DNA from 4 places in the Agathobacter sp. LCP21S3_B2 genome. Region 3 is predicted to be linked to each of the others. Evidence: predicted binding sites of a transcription regulator. Region 3 holds the regulator's gene; each other region holds the start of a gene.
The links. Region 3 encodes HrcA, which represses chaperone genes, less so after heat shock. Its sites were predicted from a motif close to TGTTAGCACTCNNNNNNNNNGAGTGCTAACA; they were not measured.
Positions count from the first base shown of each region.

Region 1 (5,960 bases), on a different contig from region 3:
GGCTGCTTCACAGCGTTCAGCCGATTGCACTGGAAAATGCTCCTGTTTACAGGAAAAACAGGCGTATGTGGACAATTCTTGATACAGTTAATTTTGGCAAGGTGGCACAGATTGAGGTAGGCGCGCTGCTCGTGGGCGGCATAGTCAATGACCACGAGAATGTCATGATGAGAAAGGGCGCAGAGATGGGGCATTTTGAGCTGATTGGCTCCACAATTGTGCTTTTGTTTAAAAAAGGTCATATCGACCTGCTTCCGGAAATCAAAGAGTGTATAAAAGGAGACAAAGAAGTACGTGTTATCCAGGGACAGCATATCGCAAACAGGACAGCTTTTTAACAGAATACTTCCAAAATACAGCCGTATTCCACTGCTTTTTACAGTAGTGCTCAATTTCAGTGTATACTGGGGCGCGAGAGCAATTGCAGGCGGTTTTACACATCACAATATAGAGACCGCGCTCGATGGCATGATACCGGTTGTGTACCCTACAGTAGTCATTTATTTTGGCTGCTATATTTTTTGGATTATAGGATATCTGTACAATGCAGCGATGGATAGAACGCACTGTTATCGTTTCCTTATGGCAGACTGGCTGGCAAAGGCAGTCTGTTTTATCTGTTATATCGTGTATCCTACAACCAATACCCGCCCGGAAATTGTAGGCTCAGACATATGGGCACAGCTCATGCGCTTTTTATATAGTATGGATGCAGCGGACAATCTTTTTCCATCTATACACTGCCTTGTAAGCTGGCTGTGCTATATCGGCATTCGTGGCAATAAAAAAGTACCGCAGTGGATACGTACAACCTTCTGGATTTGCGCTATAGCAGTATTCATATCCACATTGACTACAAAGCAGCATGTGATATATGATGTAGTGGCAGGAGTGATCCTCATCGAAGTAACATACCGAATTTCACGGCTGTTACTTACTAAATTAAGTAAATAATTAATTAGAATGCAGCTTCCCACCCGTAAACCTTCTGCCGGAGAGTATGCGGTGTGTTCCGAAGAAAAATTATGAACTGTCACGAGGTTCCATAAAAATAGTAGTTGAAAGAAATGATAAAATAAAAACAATCTAATTCTATGTGTGTTCGTGACTGACTTCATAATTTTACAGAGGAATATACTGCATGCTATGCCGGCTTGCATAGATTATAAAGTGGGAAGCGGAAATATATTATATGTAAGGGGGGGAAACATGGATGATATACAAATAGAGATGCTGCCGGTGCTGGGCGAATTCAGTTCAATTGCCTCGCAGTATGAACACATCATGTTCTACTACGAATCGGGCATACAGCAGATAGTAGCAAAGCTGCAGATATTAAATAATGAATTCAAAAACAATCACGAAAGAAATCCAATCGAGAACATAAAGAGCCGTGTAAAGTCACTTGACAGTATAATAGACAAAATGAAGCGAAAGGGCATTCCACTCACCACCAACGCCATGAAGCGTGAGATAAAGGATATAGCCGGCGTCAGGGTCATTTGTCCATTTATATCCGATGTATATCAGGTGGCCAATATGCTTGTGAATCAGGCGGATGTCGAGATTGTCACTATAAAGGACTACATAAAAAAACCAAAGGAAAATGGATACAGGAGTCTTCATATGATAGTGCTGGTTGATGTGTATTTTTCGGATCACAAGGACAAGGTGCCGATAGAGATACAGTTTCGTACCATTGCCATGAATTTCTGGGCCAGCACAGAGCATCAGCTTCGCTACAAGAAGAGCCGTGTATTCACGGAGGAGATGCAGCAGGAGCTCAAGAAATGCGCGGATATCATGGCAGACGCTGATGACAAGATGCAGAATCTGGCAAATGTTTCGGGGATTGTGCAGCCGATTGAGTAAAAGAGAGTGATGTAAGTCACTCTTTTTTGCTTGTAAATCAAAAGTTTATATTTATTTAATAAAAATTGTTAGCACTCTCACTTGACGAGTGCTAATTTGCGTGCTATAACATAGTCACAAGGAAATATTGAAGGATTATTTGTGGATAACATAGTAGAAGGGAGTGAGACTATGAACATTCAAAAATTCACACAGAAATCAATAGAGGCAGTCAATGACTGCGAGAAGCTTGCATATGATTATGGCAATCAGGAGATAGAACAGGAGCATCTGCTTGTGGCATTGCTTTCACAGGAGGATGGACTGATACCGAAGCTGATTGACAAGATGGAGATAAACGTAGAGCATTTCACAGAGAATGCAAAGCGTCATCTGGCAGCGCGCACAAAGGTAAGTGGCAGCAGTGCACAGGTCTATGTGGGCAATGATCTAAACAAGGTTCTTATCCATGCTGAGGACGAGGCAAAGGCAATGGGAGATGAGTATGTTTCGGTAGAGCATCTTTTCCTGTGTCTGCTGAAGTATCCAAACAAGGCAATGAAGGAGCTGATAAAGGAGTACGGTCTCACAAGAGACAGATTCCTCACAGCGCTTTCTACGGTCAGGGGCAATCAGAAGGTCACATCCGATAACCCTGAGGCCACCTATGATACACTTGAGAAATACGGCTACGACATGGTGGAGCGTGCAAGACAGCAGAAGCTTGATCCTGTTATCGGCCGTGACGACGAGATACGAAATGTAGTGCGCATCCTCTCGCGTAAAACTAAAAATAACCCGGTACTTATAGGTGAGCCGGGTGTTGGTAAAACGGCAGTCGTTGAGGGACTGGCGCAGCGTATTGTAAAGGGCGATGTGCCTGAGGGCTTAAAGGACAAAAAACTGTTTGCACTCGATATGGGCTCTCTGATTGCAGGAGCTAAGTACAGGGGCGAGTTTGAGGAGAGACTTAAGGCAGTGCTTGAGGAGGTAAAAGCCTCTGACGGACAGATAATTCTCTTTATCGATGAGCTTCATACAATAGTAGGAGCCGGAAAGACAGACGGAGCCATGGATGCGGGACAACTTCTTAAGCCAATGCTTGCAAGAGGTGAGCTGCACTGCGTGGGCGCCACAACACTCGATGAGTACCGTGAGTATATTGAGAAGGATGCAGCCCTTGAGAGACGTTTCCAGCCTGTTATGGTAGACGAACCGACAGTAGAGGATACTATCTCGATACTTCGTGGCCTTAAGGACAGATACGAGGTATTCCACGGCGTTAAAATCACAGACTCGGCACTTGTCACAGCGGCAGTGCTTTCAAACAGATACATCACAGACAGATTTTTGCCTGATAAGGCAATAGATCTTGTGGATGAGGCATGCGCCATGATAAAGACCGAGCTTGATTCAATGCCGGCAGAGCTTGATGAGCAGAATCGTAAGATTATGCAGCTTGAGATAGAGGAGACAGCTCTAAAGAAAGAGACAGACCACTTAAGTCAGGACAGACTTGAAGCACTCCAGAAGGAGCTTGCAGAGCTGCGTGATGACTTTAATGCAAAAAAGGCACAGTGGCAGAACGAGAAGGGAGCTGTTGACAAGGTCAGCAAGCTTCGTGAAAAGATTGAGTCCACAAAGAATGAAATCAAGACAGCACAGCAGAACTATGACCTGGAAAAGGCAGCAGAGCTACAGTACGGCGTGCTTCCAAACCTTAAGAAGGAGCTGGAATCAGAGGAGGCACTGCTTAAGGACAGAGACTTATCGCTTGTGCGAGAGAACGTGGGCGATGAGGAGATTGCACTCATTATCTCGCGCTGGACAGGAATACCTGTTGCAAAGCTTACGGAGAGTGAGCGTAATAAGACACTTCACCTCGATGAGGAGCTGCACAAGAGGGTAATAGGACAGGATGACGGAGTTACAAAGGTGACAGAGGCTATCATCCGATCAAAGGCAGGCATCAAGGATCCTACAAAGCCGATAGGTTCGTTTATGTTACTCGGACCTACAGGTGTAGGTAAGACAGAGCTTGCAAAGGCACTTGCGGCAAGTCTGTTTGATGATGAGAACAACATGGTCAGACTCGATATGAGTGAGTACATGGAGAAATACTCAGTGTCACGACTCATCGGAGCGCCTCCTGGATATGTAGGCTATGATGAGGGTGGACAGCTCACAGAGGCTGTAAGGCGTAAGCCATACTCAGTAGTACTCTTTGATGAGGTGGAAAAAGCCCATCCGGATGTATTCAACGTGTTGCTTCAGGTGCTTGATGACGGACGCATTACTGACTCACAGGGACGTACGGTGGATTTCAAAAACACTATCATCATTATGACAAGTAACCTCGGCTCACAGGAGCTTCTTGAGGGGATAGAGGCAGACGGCAGCATCAGCACAGAGTGTGAGAACCGCGTCATGGATGAACTTAAGGGGCATTTCAGACCGGAGTTTTTAAACAGACTTGATGAGATCATAATGTTCAAGCCTCTTACAAAGGACAACATTGGTCATATCATCACCCTGCTCATGGCAGAATTAAACAAGCGTCTTGTCGACAAGGAAATCACAGTCGAGCTGACAGACACTGCAAAGCAGTTTATCACCGACAGTGGCTACGATCCGGTATACGGAGCAAGACCACTCAAGAGATATCTGCAGAAGCATGTCGAGACACTCGCGGCAAAGCTGATTCTGGCAGATGGTGTGAGAGCAGGAGATACCATTCTTATAGATGTGAAGGATGACAAACTTAGTGCATCGGCAGTTCAGAAAAATGCATAAGTGAATGTATAGAAATTAACAACTTTTTCTCTTTATAATTTCTGTGCTTATTTCAATTTTTACATGGCTTGCAGAGGTAGAATTTATTATCTCTGCAAGCCTTTTTACTGCAATTTCACCCATGTACTGCTTAGGCACATGCACAGTCGAAAGAGGCGGTGTAATGTAGGTACACATTGGCATATCATCAAAGCCTATTACTGATATGTCTTCAGGGATGCGGTAGCCTGCCTCTGAAAGTGCGCGCATAGCTCCGGCAGCAATCAGGTCATTGTCGGCAAAGTAGCATCGGGCAAGCTCGTCACCGCTTTCTATTACTGCCTTCATATCGCCGTAAGCACCGTCAACTGTAGGGGAGAGGTGATGTACGACTGAGCGCGAGGTTGACATACCGCTTTTGCGTATTGCTTTATAGAAGCCGTCGGCTCTCTCCTCAAAGCCTGTTATAATGTATGAGGAATGCAGATATCCCGGCTGTGCATGTGTTTGTTTGATCAGATAGTCTGTGGCAAGATAGGCACCCTGAAGGTTATTTATAGTCACGCAATCGAGGTTTAAGGCTTCGAAATAGTTGTCTATTAGCACAACAGGCAGACCGCACCTTGTAAATGGCTTTATGTCATGCTCTTCCATCTCGGTTCCAAGCAGCAGGATACCCTTTGCTCCAAGCCTTTTCCACTCAGATAGCAAAGCCTCAATATCGTCATTTTCGTATATGTAGCTGATATTCAGGTAGTAGTGGCAGTGCCTGCAGCCCAAATCAATACCCTCTGACAGCTGTGAAAAGAATGGAACATCCTGTACCAAAACGCCGTGCTCTGTATGTGTGTAAACAGGAGAATTAGGAACTACAGCGCCATTCTTTCTGTATATTACAAAATATAATGTGCCATTGGAGGCCGGAGTTTCATTGGTATTTGATATCCTTGAAAAATCATATCCGGCAGAGACCGCAGCTTGGAGTACACGTTTTCTGGTGAGTGTGCTGACACCGGGCTTATTATTAAGTGCCATCGATATAGCTGCTTCAGAAAGATTAAGTTGTTTGGCAAGTTCTTTTGCTGTGATAGACATGGCATAGCTCCTTATGTTTTATTTGCCTCATTATAACATGACAATATAGTATTAACATTACAATTTAGTAAATTAAGTTGGAAAATACACTAAATTTACTAAATTATAGGTATCAATTAAGCTGGACCGGATATATACTTAGCACATAAGAACAATTAATCTGTCCGATGGGGCATATGAGAGAAGGAGATTTACACTATGAACAATATTCCAAAAATGAAAATTGGTATAGTTGCGGTAAG
Region 1 covers NZ_JBQKGQ010000004.1:49,601-55,560, forward strand. The annotation lists gene ACTQ1L_RS04010 (phosphatidylserine decarboxylase) at 1-338, shown strand, start outside; gene ACTQ1L_RS04015 (phosphatase PAP2 family protein) at 295-954, shown strand; gene ACTQ1L_RS04020 (GTP pyrophosphokinase) at 1,210-1,872, shown strand; gene clpB (ATP-dependent chaperone ClpB) at 2,044-4,644, shown strand; gene ACTQ1L_RS04030 (LacI family DNA-binding transcriptional regulator) at 4,660-5,718, opposite strand; gene ACTQ1L_RS04035 (L-fucose/L-arabinose isomerase family protein) at 5,917-5,960, shown strand, end outside.
Region 1: a site for HrcA is predicted at 1,939-1,969, ahead of clpB (ATP-dependent chaperone ClpB). Genes of this name have one in related genera too.

Region 2 (5,960 bases), on a different contig from region 3:
CTTCATAAACGGTGTTGCCGGTGAGCGTTTCTGCGTAAGAAATTCCGGTGCAACAGCAGTAGTTGAGGGTGTCGGCGATCATGGCTGTGAGTACATGACAGGTGGCCGCGTAGTTATCCTTGGAAAGACCGGAAAAAACTTTGCAGCAGGTATGAGCGGTGGAATAGCATATGTGCTTGATGAGGACAATGATCTTTACATGAGAACCAACAAGCAGATGGTATTTACTGAGGAGGTCTCAAACAAGTACGATGTATTAGAGCTTAAGGAAATGATAAAAGAGCATGTAACACTTACAAACTCAGAAAAGGGTAAGGAAATCCTTGATCATTTCAGTGAGTATCTTCCTAAGTTCAAGAAGGTTATTCCTTACGATTACAACCGTATGCAGATGGCTATTGTACAGATGGAAGAAAAGGGTCTTAACGCAGAGCAGGCACAGATTGAGGCATTTTATGCCAGCACAAAGGGCTAAGGAGGACGCAGATAATGGGAAAACCAACAGGATTTATGGAATATGACAGATGCGAAGCAGCGTCTGTAGAGCCAAAGGAGCGTATTAAGAACTTTAACGAGTTTCATGTGTTCCTTTCAAAAGAAGATCAACAGAAACAGGCTGCCCGTTGTATGGACTGCGGAGTTCCTTTCTGCCAGTCGGGAATGACAATAGCAGGCATGACATCAGGCTGTCCTCTGCACAACCTGGTTCCGGAGTGGAACGACCTTGTATATACCGGCAACTGGGAGCAGGCATATAATCGTCTGCACAAGACCAATAATTTCCCTGAGTTTACATCAAGAGTCTGCCCGGCACTGTGCGAGAAGGCATGTACATGCGGACACTGGGGTAGTCCGGTATCAGTCAGGGACAATGAGCATGGTGTAATAGAGACTGCATATGCAAACGGATATGCAGCTCCAAAGCCACCAAAGGTCAGAACCGGCAAGAAGGTGGCAATCATTGGTTCAGGTCCTTCAGGACTTGCGGCAGCAGACCAGCTTAACCAGAGAGGCCATGATGTTACAGTATATGAGAGAGAGGACCGCGTCGGTGGCCTGCTCATGTATGGTATTCCAAATATGAAGCTCGATAAGAGCATTATTGACAGAAAAGTTAATATAATGAAGGAAGAGGGCATTCATTTTGTCACAGGCTGTGATGTCGGAAAGGATATAAAGCCGGCAGAGCTTTTCAAGAAGTATGACAGGGTAATCCTTTGCTGTGGTGCCAAAAATCCAAGAGACATAAAGGCAGACGGAAGAGATGCAAAGGGTATTTACTTTGCTGTTGATTACCTTACCCAGAATACAAAGAGTCTTTTGAACTCTAACCTGACAGATGGCAAGTTTGTATCTGCAAAGGGCAAAAATGTAGTCATTATCGGTGGCGGTGACACAGGAAACGACTGTGTCGGAACTGCAATCCGTCAGGGTGCCAAATCGGTCACACAGCTTGAGATGATGCCTTGTCCGCCTACAGAGCGTGCCGCAAACAATCCGTGGCCGGAGTGGCCAAAGGTCTTAAAGACAGACTACGGCCAGGAGGAAGCCATTGCAGTATTCGGACATGACCCACGTATCTACAAGACAACCGTAAAAGAGTTCCACAAGGACAAAAACGGCAACCTAAAGGAGCTTACAATTGTAAGTCTTGAGAGTAAAAAGGACGAGAAGACAGGCAGATTCATGATGGTTCCGGTAGAGGGATCAGAGAAAAAGCTTCCGGCAGAGCTTGTGCTTATAGCAGCAGGCTTCCTTGGAACAGAAAGCTATGTGGCAAAGGCATTTGGTGTAGAGCTCGATGCCAGAACAAACGTAAGTACACAGGAGGGACATTACGCTACAAACGTAAAAAACGTATACGTGGCAGGTGATAACCACCGTGGACAGTCCCTTGTAGTATGGGCTATCAGAGAGGGACGTGAGGCTGCCAGAGAGGTTGATGAGAGTCTCATGGGATATTCATATCTCTCAGTACAGTAACAAATTATTGTAGCAATTCTCCTTAATAAATTTTATTTCATACATTTTATATCAAAATCCCGGTGCATTGCACCGGGATTTTTGACATACAAAATTACTGCTTTCTAAAGGTGCTGGTACTGTGGATAAACTGATTGAAATTTGATTTATAAGATGTTAAGATAGCAGTGTTTGACATGATAATAATAATATTAGGAGCAGCAAATGAGTAAAACAGTATTTTTTGACATAGACGGAACAATATGGGACGATGACATGGTAATTCCTGAAAGCACCCTAGAGGCTGTGGCAGCTCTCAAGGCAAACGGACATCTGGCATTTATATGTACAGGACGTGCCAGAGCCAGTGTGAGGTCAGAGAAGCTATTAAATATGGGTTTTGATGGAATAATTGCGGCATGTGGCAACTATATTGAAATGGATGGCAAAGTAATATACGAAAATGACCTGAGCTCAGATATGGTACAAAAGGTCATAAGGGTGCTTTCTGAGTGTAAAATGCCTGTAGTGCTTGAGGGCTCCACAGACTACTGGATAGATGATGAGGGCTTTGAGAATGATCCGTATGTGGATTACCTTTTTGAGTCACTTGGTGAGCATGCACATATAATAAGAGGATATGACGGCGAGATAAGAATTAATAAATTCTCCGCTGACGTGATAGATGGTACTGATTATGAGCGTGTGAAGGCAGAGTTTGCCGATGATTTTCTGATACTTGAGCATGTGGAAAATGTAGTGGAGTTCGTGCCGAAGGGAACCTCAAAGGCAACCGGCATCAAATGGCTGTGCAATCATCTGGATATCCCGCTTGATGAAACCTATGCGATAGGCGACAGTGTAAATGACCTTGAAATGCTTGAGAGTGTAGGACATGGAATCGCGATGGGCAACTCAATGCCACCGGTTAAAGAAATTGCGGAATATGTCACATCGGATATTTCAGATGATGGAGTGAAAAATGCGTTAAAGCATTACGGATTGATATAGAAAATGTAAAATAAATATTAAAATGAAATATCACTGTTGACATTGAAATGCAATAGTGATATTTTATTTACATAAAGAAATTAGCACTCGAAAGAAATGAGTGCTAACAAAGATAAAAGGAGGCAATACTATGAAATTAGTTCCATTATCAGACAGAGTAGTATTAAAGCAGTTAGAAGCAGAGGAAACAACAAAATCTGGAATCATCCTTACAAGTTCAGCACAGGAGAAGCCACAGGAGGCTGAGGTTATCGCAGTAGGACCTGGCGGAATGGTTGACGGCAAGGAAGTTAAGATGCAGGTAACAGTCGGACAGAAGGTTATTTATTCTAAATACGCAGGCACAGAGGTTAAGCTTGACGGAGAAGAGTACATCATCGTTAGACAGAATGATATTCTTGCAGTAGTAGAGTAAGATTAATTTACGGATAGAAGCTAAAGATCCGGTACGTTTTACATATCCGGTCATAGCTGCTTACATTTTGGAATTAAATATCAAATATATAAATAAATAGAAAGGTCGTATAAATCATGGCAAAGGAAATTAAATATGGCTCAGAAGCCAGAGCAGCACTTGGAGCTGGAGTAGATAAATTAGCAAATACAGTCAGAGTAACACTTGGACCAAAAGGAAGAAACGTAGTACTTGACAAATCATACGGTGCACCACTCATCACAAACGATGGTGTTACAATCGCAAAAGAGGTTGAGCTTGAGGATGCTTTCGAGAACATGGGAGCACAGCTTGTCAAGGAAGTTGCTACAAAGACAAATGATGTAGCAGGAGACGGAACAACAACAGCTACAGTTCTTACACAGGCAATGGTTCAGGAAGGAATGAAGAACCTTGAGGCAGGAGCAAACCCAATTGTGCTTCGTCGTGGTATGAAGAAGGCAACAGACAAGGCTGTTGAGGCACTTAAGGATATGAGCCAGAAGGTTAAGGGAAAAGAGCAGATAGCTAAAGTTGCAGCTATCTCAGCAGGAGATGAGGAAGTTGGTAATCTCGTAGCAGACGCTATGGAAAAGGTTACAAACGATGGTGTTATCACAATCGAAGAGTCAAAGACAATGCAGACAGAGCTTGACCTTGTAGAAGGTATGCAGTTCGACAGAGGATACCTCTCAGCATATATGTGCACAGATATGGATAAGATGGAAGCAGTACTTGATGATCCGTATATCCTTATTACTGACAAGAAGATTTCCAACATCCAGGATATTCTTCCATTACTTGAGAAGATTGTTCAGGCCGGTGCAAGACTTCTTATCATCGCTGAGGATGTTGAGGGCGAGGCTCTTACAACACTTATTGTTAATAAGCTTCGTGGTACATTCAATGTAGTAGCTGTAAAGGCTCCTGGATATGGTGACAGAAGAAAAGCAATGCTTGAGGATATCGCAATCCTTACAGGTGGTCAGGTAATCAGCTCAGATCTTGGACTTGAGCTCAAGGATACAACAATCGATATGCTTGGCCGTGCTAAGTCAGTTAAGGTTCAGAAGGAGAACACAGTCATAGTTGATGGTGCCGGAGACAAGGATGCTATCGCAGGCAGAGTAAGCCAGATTCGTGGTCAGATTGATGAGACAACATCTGAGTTTGATAAAGAAAAATTACAGGAGCGTCTTGCCAAGATGGCAGGCGGTGTAGCAGTTATCCGTGTAGGTGCTGCAACAGAGACAGAGATGAAAGAGGCTAAGCTTCGTATGGAGGATGCCCTTAACGCTACAAGAGCAGCAGTTGAAGAGGGAATCATCGCAGGTGGTGGATCAGCATATATCCATGCATCAAAGAAGGTTGCAGAGCTTGTTGATACACTTGAGGGAGATGAGAAGACAGGTGCAAAGGTTATCCTTAAAGCACTCGAGGCTCCACTTTACTATATCGCTGCAAACGCAGGACTTGAAGGTGCAGTAATCATCAACAAGGTAAAGGAGTCAGCTCCGGGAACAGGCTTCAACGCAGCTACAGAAGAGTATGTAGATATGGTTGATAATGGAATCCTTGATCCTGTAAAGGTTACAAGAAGTGCATTACAGAATGCAACATCAGTAGCTTCAACACTCCTCACAACAGAGTCAGCAGTAGCTACAATCAAAGAGGACACTCCAGCAATGCCAGCAGGTGCCGGCGCCGGAATGGGCATGATGTAATCGTAGACAATGAGGAAAATAAAAAATCAGAGGCAAGCTCGCTTGCCTCTGATTTTTTATTTGACGAATGTCCGGATATGAGCAAGAAGCACCTAAGTGCGGATTGCGAATATACGGAGGCTGGTGTAAGCCAGCCGTGTCTACGATATAAGTAAAATAACACCATAAGCTCGCTTGCCTCTGATTTTTTATTTGACGAATGTCCGGATATGAGCAAGAAGCACCTACTGTGCGGACCACGAATATACGGAGGCTGGTGTAAGCCAGCCGTGTCTACGATATAAGTAAAATAACACCATAAGCTCGCTTGCCTCTGATTTTTTATTTGACGAATGTCCGGATATGAGCAAGAAGCACCTACTGTGCGGACCACGAATATACGGAGGCTGGTGTAAGCCAGCCGTGTCTACGATGTAGGTGGAATAATGTCGAAGTACATCAAAAACTTCTTTTCAAACAATTACACCTATGGTATAATGAGCGGTGTTGGAAAAAATACGACAACGAATATTTATATCGGAGTGAGAATTAATGAGTAAGGTTATAGTAGTTACCGATTCAAACAGCGGTATCACACCTGACGAGGCAAAGAAGCTTGGAGTTGAAGTGATTCCAATGCCTTTTTACATCGATGAGCAGATGTATTATGAGAATATCGATCTGACACAGGAGCAGTTCTATGAGAAGCTTACGGCAGGCGGCGATATCAAGACATCTATGCCTTTAGTTGGTGACGTAACAGATAAATGGGATGAGTTTTTAAAGGAAAATGATGAGATTGTATACATTCCAATGTCATCAGGTCTTTCAAGCTCATGTGAGACAGCATA
Region 2 covers NZ_JBQKGQ010000003.1:170,936-176,895, reverse strand. The annotation lists gene gltB (glutamate synthase large subunit) at 1-475, shown strand, start outside; gene ACTQ1L_RS03660 (glutamate synthase subunit beta) at 490-1,983, shown strand; gene ACTQ1L_RS03655 (Cof-type HAD-IIB family hydrolase) at 2,188-2,973, shown strand; gene ACTQ1L_RS03650 (co-chaperone GroES) at 3,104-3,388, shown strand; gene groL (chaperonin GroEL) at 3,505-5,130, shown strand; gene ACTQ1L_RS03640 (DegV family protein) at 5,662-5,960, shown strand, end outside.
Region 2: a site for HrcA is predicted at 3,052-3,082, ahead of ACTQ1L_RS03650 (co-chaperone GroES). Genes of this name have one in related genera too.

Region 3 (5,960 bases):
AATGCCTGCATCCTTCATAGCGTTCTGTACAGGGATTGCTGTTCTCTCTACGAGGTCATGTGTCAGCTCATCGAATTTAGCTCTTGTAAGAGTCATATCGAAATGCTTTGGTCCCTCTGCTGTAGCTGTGATGAATGGAAGGTTGATGTTTGTAGTAGTAGCTGAAGACAGCTCCTTCTTTGCCTTCTCAGCAGCTTCCTTTAATCTCTGGAGTGCCATCTTGTCTGTAGAAAGATCAACACCCTCTGCCTTCTTGAACTCGTCAATCATCCACTGTGTTACTTTGTTATCGAAATCATCACCACCAAGGTGTGTATCACCGTTTGTAGATAATACTTCGATGACTCCGTCACCAATCTCGATGATAGATACATCAAATGTACCACCACCAAGGTCATAAACCATAATCTTCTGCTCTTTCTCATTGTCAAGACCATAAGCAAGTGCTGCTGCTGTAGGCTCGTTGATGATACGCTTTACATCAAGACCTGCAATCTTGCCGGCATCCTTTGTAGCCTGACGCTGAGCATCGTTGAAGTAAGCCGGTACTGTGATAACTGCCTCTGTAACCTTCTCACCGAGGTATCCCTCTGCATCAGCCTTTAACTTCTGAAGTACCATAGCTGAAATCTGCTGTGGGCTGTAGCTCTTGTCATCAATCTGTACCTTGTAATCTGTACCCATATGTCTCTTGATAGAAGAAATTGTCTTCTCAGCATTTGTAACTGCCTGACGCTTTGCAGGCTCACCGATAAGTCTCTCTCCTGTCTTTGTGAAAGCAACTACTGAAGGTGTGGTTCTTGCACCCTCCTGGTTTGCTATAACTGTAGGTTTTCCACCTTCCATAACTGCTACGCAGCTGTTTGTTGTTCCTAAATCAATACCAATGATTTTGCCCATTTTATTTTCCTCCTATTAAATATAGCGTTTTTACATGTTTAATATATTTGTAACCATCCGTTGTCTCACAGGAATCCCTTAAATGCTGTCTGCATTCATATAAATCTGATTCACTGTCATGCCGGATAGATGTACACATCATTACTGTACTACCGATACCATGCTGTGGCGTACCACTGAATCCTTGTACATATAACCCTTCTGAAGCTCCTGTGCTACGGTGCCTGACTCAAGTTCATCATTTTCAACCTGCATCACCGCATTGTGGAAATCAGGATCAAACTCCTGTCCTACGCACTCTATTGGCTTTACACCTGCAGCATCAAGCTCTGTGAGCATCTGCTTGTAGACCTTATCCATACCTGTGATAAAAGGATCATCCTTCTTATCATCCGGTACTGCTGCAAGACCTCTCTCGAAATTGTCGATTACAGGAAGGATTTTCTCAACTATTGTCTTTGCTCCCATGTCAAACATCTGGGATTTTTCCTTCTCACTTCTCTTGCGGAAGTTCTCAAACTCTGCCATCTGTCTTTTCAGACGGTCGTTAAGTTCTTCTATCTGCTCATCCTTCTTGTCTTTTTTCTTTTTCTTGAAGAGACCTTTCTTTTCATCTGACTTATCATCTGCTTTATCATCTGCTTTTTCATCTGCTTTTTCATCTGCTTTTGCTTCTGCATCAGTCGAAGCATCATCATCTGATTCAGTTTCATTCATATCTGTATCTTTTGCTTCTTCGGCTGCCTGAGTGCTTTCCTCATCAGCTCCTTCAATCTCTATCTCTTCTGCTTTGTTTTCTGCAGTCTCATTGTCGATTGTTTCTTTTTTAATATCCTCTGGCATTTTTGACCACCTTCCTATGTTTCATCCTCAGACTTCTTATAAATTCCATCTAACTGGGATTTAAGAGTCTTTAGATTATCCATTACTTTTTCATAATCCATGCGCTTTGGTCCGACAATTCCTATCGTGCCCTTTACGCCCTCACCCAGATCATATGTCGCAGTGACAACACTGCAGTCCTTCATGGTCTGGATTGGAGATTCATTCCCTATATAAACCTGAATACCTGTTCCATTGTCCTTCTTCTCGGAATCGGATAGGGATTCAGTAACAAGGCTTGCTAGCTCTTCCTTTTCCTCAAATGCTGACAAAAGTGTCGCTACATTATTGGAATCCGAAAGCTCAGGATACTTCAGTATATTTGTCGCTCCGCTGGTGTAAATCTTAAGATCCTCACTCTCAGCGAAGGTCTGTGCCAATGCATCAATCACATCAGAGACAATTCCTGAATGAATACCAGCGCGTTCCTTTATGCTTGCAATGTTTCCAAGATTAATCTCGTTCATTGCGAGTCCGTTTAGTGAGGTGTTAAGCAGAATGTTGAGCTTAAGTATCGTCTCATTGTCAAGCGGCTCATATAAATCAAGCATCTTGTTTCTGACCATATTATTGTTCATAACAATTACTGCAAGCAGGTGCTGGTCGTCAACCTGTGAAAGCTGGATGAATTTCACCTTGTTGTGATTGACATCCGGTGCAGAAACAAGTGTGGCATAATTGGTATTGTTTGCAAGTACCTTTGCCGCCTGCTTTAACACATGCTCCATCTTCTCGGTATTTTCAATGACCAGCTCCTTCATATCAGAAAGCTCTTTTTCCTTCTTATCATTGGTCTCTATAAGATGGTCTACATATAATCTGTAGCCCTTATCCGAGGGAATTCTTCCTGCTGAGGTATGTGGCTGTACTATATAGCCCATCTCCTCTAAGTCACTCATCTCATTTCTGATTGTTGCCGAGCTCAGATTAAGATCTGTATATTTTGAAATTGTACGTGAGCCAACCGGCTCTCCTGTGGCGAGATAATTGCGGATGATTGCATCCAGTATGGTAAGCTGTCTCTCGCTCAACTCTAGTTCTTTGTTTTCATTTTCCATTGGTCACACGCTCCATCTGAAGTATGCTTTTAATTTATTAGCACTCTGTATTTTGGAGTGCTAATTTTTTATCTGTACATAACATACCACCACCTATTAGCAATGTCAACCCTCGAGTGCTAATTTTTTTAATAAAATTTTTGAAACCCTTGATTTTACAGGGGTTTCAGGCTTTATTAATTTTCTATTAAATTGATTTTGGCGGTATTTACACCACTTTTACACCATTTTTTCAAGTTTTTCTATTTCCACCTTTGCGTCATACCTATTATTTAGGTGATTATATACATCATGAAAAATAAAAAGCACTGTAAACCGATAATCCAACAGTTTTCAGTGCTTTTTTCATGTTTTTTCTTTTAAATTTTCCTCAGACATCTATATGAATGAAACTTATCCCTCCTTATATTACTCTACCCCCAACGCCTTAAACACTGCATCTTCCGCACTCTGATAAGGAATCAGCTGAAATGCACTCATCAGATCAGCCGGAACACTTGCAAAATCAACAAACGAGGTACTCGGAATCAGCACCTTCTTTGCGCCGCTATCCAGACACACCTGAAGTGTATTAGCAAGTTCATCCACCTTTATCATTGTGCCACTAATTGTTATATCTCCCAACACTGCCAAATTGCTGACAACAGGCTTTCCAAGGGCAATCGAACAAAGTGCAATCAATGTTGAAAGTGCCAATTTGTCTGTCATACCGATACCCTGCAAATCCTGATAATTGATGATGTAATCCTGGGTTGAGGTGCTGATAGAGCCACTGATCCGATTGCCGTTGGCTTTCAGATAATTAAATGCCGTGTTCACAGCTTCCTTGCATTTGGAATCACTGCCTAAGCCTGTCCGTTCAATCTTGCCATTGCCCGGAAGCATCTGGCTTTCCAAACGGAATACACCAATCATACCACTTTTTCCTCTGGATACGGTATAAACCTGTCCCGGATTGCACATTCCATCCGGTATCAATTTACCGCCTCCTTGCTCCGGTACAGAAACATAATGTTCTGACATATCCTCCAGGTCGATATAGGAGAAATTCACATCATAAAACTCCATACCGCCCAGCTTTTTCAGCTGTTCTTTTACACGGCGGCGCATTTCCAATGCAATCTGAATAACTTCTTCCAATTCTTCTTTGGTAAACTCACCATTTGGGTACATCAACTTCAGATAACCGTCTATCATACGACGAACCGCAATTGTATCACGCTGATTCAGATTTCTCCCCAAGCGGAAGTAGTGATCAAGCGCATCTCCATACTGCTCCTTGCGAAGCTCTCGGATGAACTCTGCCAAATAGTCACTGATAAAACCATAATCATCGGTAAAATGCTCCGGTCTGAACTTCGGTATCTCCCATCCTGGAAGATAACAGTGCATACGATCAAGAAATGCTGTATCTGTTCCCATTTCCTGCGGGAAAGGTGCAAACAGACTGGACGTTTTCAACAGCACGTCCACACTCTGATTGATATTTCCCACAAATACCATGGACGCAGTAGCAGCTTTTTCTTCTTTGCCACGGGCAAAAGAGCCGGATGCCATGTAATCCTTCATAATCTGAATGCCATCTTTATCTTTAAACTTGATACCTGCCACTTCATCAAAGGCTACACAGTCCCATAAGCCGACCAGTCCGACCGTTTTGCGTCCCATATTGTAAAACAGGTTTGCAACCGTCGTCTGTCCACCGGAAATCAAAATACTGTTGGGTGAAATCTCTTTGTAAAGATGAGATTTACCGGTGCTTCTCGGTCCAAGCTCACAAAGATTAAAGTTATTCTCAACTAATGGAATCATACGGGTCAAGAGCAACCATTTCTCACGGTATGTGAATTCATCCGGTTCCATTCCGATAGAACGAAGAAGGATATCCAACCATTCATCTTTCGTAAAAGCTTTTCGTCCCTGCTTCAGTTCATCAATATCAATGTGCGGCATCTGGATTGGTGTCAGCTTACGGATACTGATTGGTGAAATATCTTTCTGCTTTTTCTGTTTGGAACGAAGCGGATTTCCATCAATGTCCTCAATACCAAAGTTATTGTCACCTTCAACCTCATAATCCAGCTGAACAATACACCAGATACCGCCGCAGAGCAGGCGATCAAATTTTTCTGGATATTCATCGGCAATCGGTACATTACCAACGCCCAAATTAGAAAACTCTGCAAAAAAGCAATCCTTTTTCATATCCAGTCGAACAGTCACCATATCAATAATCGTGTGACTACCTTTTTTACGCAACTGAGACAGAATCTTCTGTGATTCATCCGGGCGTACAAAGTTGTCAGCAAGAATACGCTTCACGTTCTGTACACCTTTCTCTATAACAGTCTCATCATCTGAACTGCAATACTGTCCCAACAAGAACTCAAGAACATACACCGGGACATTCGCCCCTTCTTTAATTTTCTTTGTCAGGTCTTTCCGAACAATCTTACCGTCAAAGTTCTGACGGAGCTTGTTCTTTATTTCTTCGCGGGTACTTTCACCCTCTGCAAATTGCTCCATCTTTCTCTCCTCCTGCGGCATTAATTAAAAAAATCAAACTCATCCACCGCAAAGGCGATGTCAATCTGGAACGGCTCACGCTGTGGCATCTGTAATCCCTGTTCATCTGCAATTACCAGATAATAAGTAGCTGTATTGCTGTATTTTAGAGATTTTAGATTAAACTGACAACGGAAAGTTCTTTCTGCACCGTTATCGCTGGTCTTATCTGCAATAATCTTCTGAATATCACTAATCTGCTTGCCGTCCTCATCTGTAAAGTAAACCTGATAGGTTGCAGCTTCACGGTTTGTACTGACCGCATCTTTTTGATAGAAGTTCAATGAAAAAATCATATTGCTAATCTTACGGTTTGCGGACAGTAAATTAACCGTTACCGGCTTAGTATCATATTTCTGTTTATTACGCTTGTATTCCATAGAATCATTACGGAGATAATGGTACTCAATCACTGGAACAACCATTTCCTGCAAACTGATACCACCATGCACAAAATTCATACCGCCGCCATTCATTTTGATACGAATACTTTCTCTCGGTGCAAATCCATCAAATTCCGTATTTCCACCCAGGAATTTTACAGGCATCAAGTAA
Region 3 covers NZ_JBQKGQ010000009.1:71,929-77,888, forward strand. The annotation lists gene dnaK (molecular chaperone DnaK) at 1-900, opposite strand, end outside; gene grpE (nucleotide exchange factor GrpE) at 1,042-1,743, opposite strand; gene hrcA (heat-inducible transcriptional repressor HrcA) at 1,758-2,840, opposite strand; gene brxL (protease Lon-related BREX system protein BrxL) at 3,249-5,366, opposite strand; gene pglZ (BREX-1 system phosphatase PglZ type A) at 5,387-5,960, opposite strand, start outside.

Region 4 (5,960 bases), on a different contig from region 3:
AACGGCTACGGCTATGCCAGCACCATGTGCATCGGCAACCTAAGAAGCGGCACAGAGAGCCTGTCAATATATCTGCGTGACAGAAATATCGGGGCACTGAAAAAGACCGCGCACTACTATGGAATCATTCTGATATTTGCAATAGGAGCAGGTATAGGCGGAGTGTGCTCACTGCACATAGGAATCCGTGCGATATGGGGTTCAAGCGTGCTGCTTGCCATTGTATGTGCAATGATGGTCAGGGAACACAGATAAACAGACACAAATAGTCAAGAAAATAATATAACGGAGATACAATATAAAATGAAATTATTAAAGCAATTTCTCATCATACTTGCGATTTCGTTTGTAGGTGAGATACTCAAATATTTACTGCCATTGCCTGTTCCGGCGAGCATATATGGCATGGTTATACTTTTCATAGGTCTGCTGTCAGGCCTGATACCGCTTGACACTGTAAGAAGTGCAGGCAAATTCATGATAGAGATAATGCCTGTCATGTTTATCCCTGCAGGAGTGGGGCTCATGTCATCCTGGGGCAATCTTGAGCCGGTGCTTGTACCTGTGCTTGTAATCACGGTTGTGGCACTTCTTACTGTAATGATTGCTACAGGACATGTTTCACAGCTCGTAATCCGTATGCAGAAGCGCAAGAGGGCTGATGCTGGAGAAAATAAATAAGATAGAGGATAATCATAATGGATAATTTGTTTCAGACATCGCTTTTTGCCGGTGTCACAGTAAGTCTGGTTGCATATCTGATAGGTATGCTTTTAAAGAAAAAGTTTAAGCTTGCAATACTCAATCCGCTTCTCATTTCAATAGTACTGACCATAATAGTGCTTGTTGTGGCAGATGTGGATTATGACACATACAATAAGGGGGCATCGTACCTTAGCTGGTTTCTGACACCGGCCACGGTATGCCTTGCGATACCGCTCTATGAGCAGTGGACCCTGCTCAAGAAAAATATAGCAGCCGTCGCGCTCGGACTCACGGCAGGAGTCATAACAAGCCTTGTGACAGTGCTTGTGTTGTCAGTGCTTATGGGGCTTTCACACGAGGATTATGTCACATTGCTGCCAAAGTCCATCACGACAGCTATCGGTATGGGTGTATCAGAGGAGCTCGGCGGATATGTGACCATCACTGTCGCAGTTATCGTCGTGACAGGTGTGCTTGGAAATATACTCGGAGAGTTTGTTTGCAAAATATTCAGAATCACTGAGCCTATATCGAAGGGACTGGCGCTTGGTGCTTCATCACATGCCATCGGAACAGCGAAGGCTATCGAGATGGGCGAGATAGAGGGCGCCATGAGCTCTCTTGCTATCGCGGTGGCAGGAATACTTACGGTGGTGTTTGCATCGGTGTTTGCAAACTTTTATTGATTTGTCTGAGTGTGTGCTAAGGACGGAAGCGCGAGGCTGTGCATATCTGCCTTCGCTTCCTACTACGCGGCTAAGGGCTTGTAGGAATTGTGATACAGGTTGTGACAGGTAGGACGCAACCGACTTTTACGCGCCGTCCATGGCGCGGTAACGTCTCTCCCGTGCTTCCGTGCACGGGCGTTGCTGGATTGCAAACACAATTCCAACAATCCCTAGGCCGCTTCGTACAAGCTCAGGCAGATATGCACAGCCTCGCGCTTCCTGCGCGTTGGCTTTCCCCACCATAAGATAAGTTTATTAAATAGTTATAGATGTAGACAATTGGTAAGAGTATATGTATGATTCAAGTCATATTAGTATTCTACAATCGTTGGAAAGGAATATTATGATAATTACAATTGCTAGAAAGTGCGGTTGCGATGCAGATACTATCGGTAGAGCAGTCGCTGAGAAATATCATTTACATTTCATGGACAGAGAGGCTATTGCGGCTGGTGCCAAAGAGGCAGGCTGCTACGATGAGTATGAGGAGTTTTACAGTGAGAGACCGGTTAATTCCCTGCTTTACTCTATTGTGATGGAGACGGAGGAGGATAATGTGCTGCATGATACTCCGGCGAGGGCTCTTACATTTATAGACAGGCTGCCGCTTGAGGACGGCTGTGAGGGATATGTGATTCAGGGACGGTGTGCAAACTTTGCCTTTCAGGGAAGAGATGATGTTGTCTCAGTTTTCCTGACAGCGAATGATGCCTTCTGCGTTGATACTGTGGCTGATACACATGGAATTTCAGTGAGAAAGGCAAAGACTGTTGTGCGTGAGACAAATGACAACAGAAAGACCTATCACAAATACTATACCGGACAGGAGTGGGGGCAGGCAGAAAACTATGACCTGTGCCTGAATGTGGCAAAGCTCGGTGTAGATGGTGTGATTGCGATGATTGACAGCTTCATACAAAATACAAAATAGAAGTGTATATACAAAAGCCGAATCCGTGGGAGTGTGGATTCGGTTTTTTTGTTGGTAAAAGATTGCCATTTTTATCAATAGGATTTACGCGGCAGGAATCAATGAGCGTGATAAAGGAAGTCTTATACTGCTTAGCTCTCACGATAAGGATGAGCTTGAAAATCTATCCGATGTAATCTATCTGGTGGACAGCGGAAGGTTTAAATTGAAGTAACGAGGAGAATTTATTATGAAGCAAAGGAAATCAAAACAAGTAAGACTTTTATCGGGAATGCTCATAGGAATTGTGATGATTGCTGTTTTGGCAAGGATTGTTTATCTGAATCATTGCTATCCATCCCCAAAGGTCATCACATATACAGAAAATGACACTATTAAGCTTGGAAATTATGAGATAAAGCAGACCGGATGGGAGCAGGGTAGATAAGATGAAGCTGTATATGGTGCTGCAGTATTATCCGCAGAAGATAAGGTTGTGTTGTACTGGTTAATAAAAAGTTTATAATTTTTATTAGCACTCACTATTGACGAGTGCTAATAATGGTGCTATAACATACTTGTAAACAAAAGAAAGCAGATTTCCAAAAGGAAAGTTACAGGTATATAAGGAGGTATGACCTATGTTATTAACAACTACAAACAACAACTTATTTGATACATTTTTCAGTGATCCATGGTTCAATGATCCTTGGTTTGATGACAGGGACGTACAGAAGGCACAGAAGAAATTATACGGACACAACGGAAAGAGAATGATGCTCACCGATATCAAGGAAAGCGATAAAGGCTATGAGCTTGAGATGGATCTTCCGGGATTCAAAAAGGATGAGATTAAGGCTTCTTTAGAGAATGGTTATCTGACCATTACAGCAGAGAAAGGCTTAGAGAAAGAGGAAGAGGGCAAGAAATATATCTGCAGAGAGCGCTACTCAGGAAGCTGTCAGAGAACCTTCTATGTGGGTGACGAGATTGAGCAGGATGACATAAAGGCATCCTTCAAGCATGGAATCCTTCGCCTGGATATTCCAAAGAAGCAGCCTAAACCACAGGTTGAGGAAAAGAAATGTATCTCCATCGAGGGATAATCAGATATTGCAAATGATAAGCGGGCTGCCTGTGCAGTCCGCTTATACTATATTGTTTAATTATGATGATAAATTGTTACAGGTAAATAGAAAGGCAGGTGAGTATAATGGCAGCAAAGAGAGATTATTATGAGACTCTCGGAGTGAACAAGAGTGCGGATAAAGAGGCAATAAAGAGGGCTTATCGTAAGCTGGCAAAGAAGTATCATCCTGATACAAATGCAGGCAATCCGCACGCTGAGGAGATGTTCAAGGATGTCACGGAGGCATACAATGTCCTCAGTGATGAGAAAAAACGTAAGCTCTATGATGAGTTTGGTTTTGCAGGACTGCAGGAGGGCTTTTCCGAGGAGGCTGCAAGACAGGCTGCACAGGGCGGCTTCGGTGGCTTTGGCGGCTTCGGCGGCAATGGCTCTTTCAGTGGCTCATACAGCTCAAATGGCGGACCATTTACACATCAGGAATTTCATTTTGAGAACGGTTCCGGGGATATGGATGATATTTTCTCAATGTTCGGAGATATGTTTTCACATGGTGGCGGTAATCACAGTGGCTGGAGTACAAGTGGTAACAGTGGATTTACCGGAAATAGCGGTAGCTGGAGTAATTTCTCAGGTGGCAGAAGTTCAGCCGGTCGCAAGGGTTCTGATGTTATGGCTGACCTTACGATTTCATTTGACGAGGCTGTTTTTGGATGCGAGAAATCTATTTCATTACAGGATCCGACCACAGGCAAGGTTTCCAATCTGTCCATCCATATTCCAGCAGGAATCGAGTCTGGCAAGACAGTCAGACTTAAAGGACAGGGCAATCCGGGCAGAAATGGTGGTGCAGCCGGAGATGTGCTTCTCAAGGTAAATGTGACACCGAGCCGGGAGTTTGAGCGTAAGGGTCAGAATGTATACAGTACAATCCGTGTTCCGTTTACGACAGCGGCTCTCGGTGGTAAGGTGAGGGTGCATACTCTTTATGGAGATGTGGAGTGCAGCATCAAGGCAGGTACACAGGGCGGCAGCAAGATACGTCTCAAGGGCAAGGGTATTTCGAGCATGAAGAATCCTTCAGTAAAGGGAGACCAGTATGTGACTGTAGAGATTTCGGTTCCACGCAGGCTTACGCCAAGGGCAAAGGAAGCGCTTGAGGAATACAGGTCTGTGAGCTGATAAATTTTATGTGCTTTATATATGGAAAACAAATTTGAAATCCGCTATACTATAGGTATTATAGTACAGCGGATTTTTGCTTGATGAGATTTTAAAAGGAGAGACTATGGGAAGATTTTTAAATCCGGATAACAGTTCATTCCAGGATGTCATTAACTCTGAGATATATGTTGATAAAACAGGTTTGCTGGATTACACAAACAGTGTGATAAATACCACATCAAAATTTATATGTAACAGCAGACCGCGCAGATTCGGTAAATCTATTACAGCAGATATGATGGCTGCATATTATAGCATGGGCTGTGATTCGAGAGAACTGTTTATGGGATATGATATAAGTAAGAAGGGTAGCTTTGAGAAATATCTTAATAAATATGATGTGCTGCATCTGGATATACAGTGGTGTATAGAACCGGCAAAAGGCCCGGAAAATGTTGTATCATATATTATAGAGAATACAGTCGCTGAGCTTAAACTTGCATTTCCGGATGTGAAGGTTGAAGGGAGAGTTACGCTTTCAGATATGCTTTCACAAATAAATGCACAGACAGGAAAAAGATTCATAGTGATAATAGATGAGTGGGATGTTCTGGTTCGCGATGAGGCAAATAATCAGTCAGTACAGGAGGAGTATATTAATTTTCTCAGAGGACTTTTTAAAGGTTCATCGGCTACAAGATATATTGCGCTTGCATATCTGACCGGAATCTTGCCGATTAAGAAGCTTAAGACACAGTCGGCACTTAATAATTTTGAAGAATTCACTATGATATCTCCTGGGGGATTTGCGTATTATATTGGTTTTACAGAGGATGAAGTGAAGAAATTATGCGAAAAGTCCGGACGTGATTTTGAACTTGTGAAGAAATGGTATGATGGTTACCTGCTGGGTGAATATCATATATATAATCCAAAAGCTGTGAGTAATGTAATTAAATGGGGGAATTTTCAAAGCTATTGGAGCCAGACCGGCACATATGACTCTATCCAGCCACTCATAAATAAGGATTTTGATGGTCTTAAGAGTGCTATAGTTGAAATGATTTCAGGTGCAGAAACAGAGGTTAAAACTACTACATTTCAGAACGACATGGTTACATTCAGAAATAAAAATGATGTTATGACGCTGCTTATACACCTTGGATATCTAGCATATGATCAGAAACGGCAGATGGCATATATTCCGAATGAGGAAATTCGTATGGAGTTTATGAATGCGGTTGAGGATGATAAGTGGAACGAGCTGATAGAGTTTGAAACCCCGTCAGAACGGCTTCTTGAGGCAACGCTTGATATGGAAGAAAAAGTGGTTGCGGAATATATTGATAAAATTCACAACGAGTAT
Region 4 covers NZ_JBQKGQ010000007.1:126,522-132,481, forward strand. The annotation lists gene ACTQ1L_RS06955 (YoaK family protein) at 1-255, shown strand, start outside; gene ACTQ1L_RS06960 (CidA/LrgA family protein) at 304-681, shown strand; gene ACTQ1L_RS06965 (LrgB family protein) at 699-1,391, shown strand; gene ACTQ1L_RS06970 (cytidylate kinase-like family protein) at 1,777-2,364, shown strand; gene ACTQ1L_RS06975 (hypothetical protein) at 2,594-2,791, shown strand; gene ACTQ1L_RS06980 (Hsp20/alpha crystallin family protein) at 2,985-3,449, shown strand; gene ACTQ1L_RS06985 (DnaJ C-terminal domain-containing protein) at 3,557-4,612, shown strand; gene ACTQ1L_RS06990 (AAA family ATPase) at 4,719-5,960, shown strand, end outside.
Region 4: a site for HrcA is predicted at 2,874-2,904, ahead of ACTQ1L_RS06980 (Hsp20/alpha crystallin family protein). Genes of this name have one in related genera too.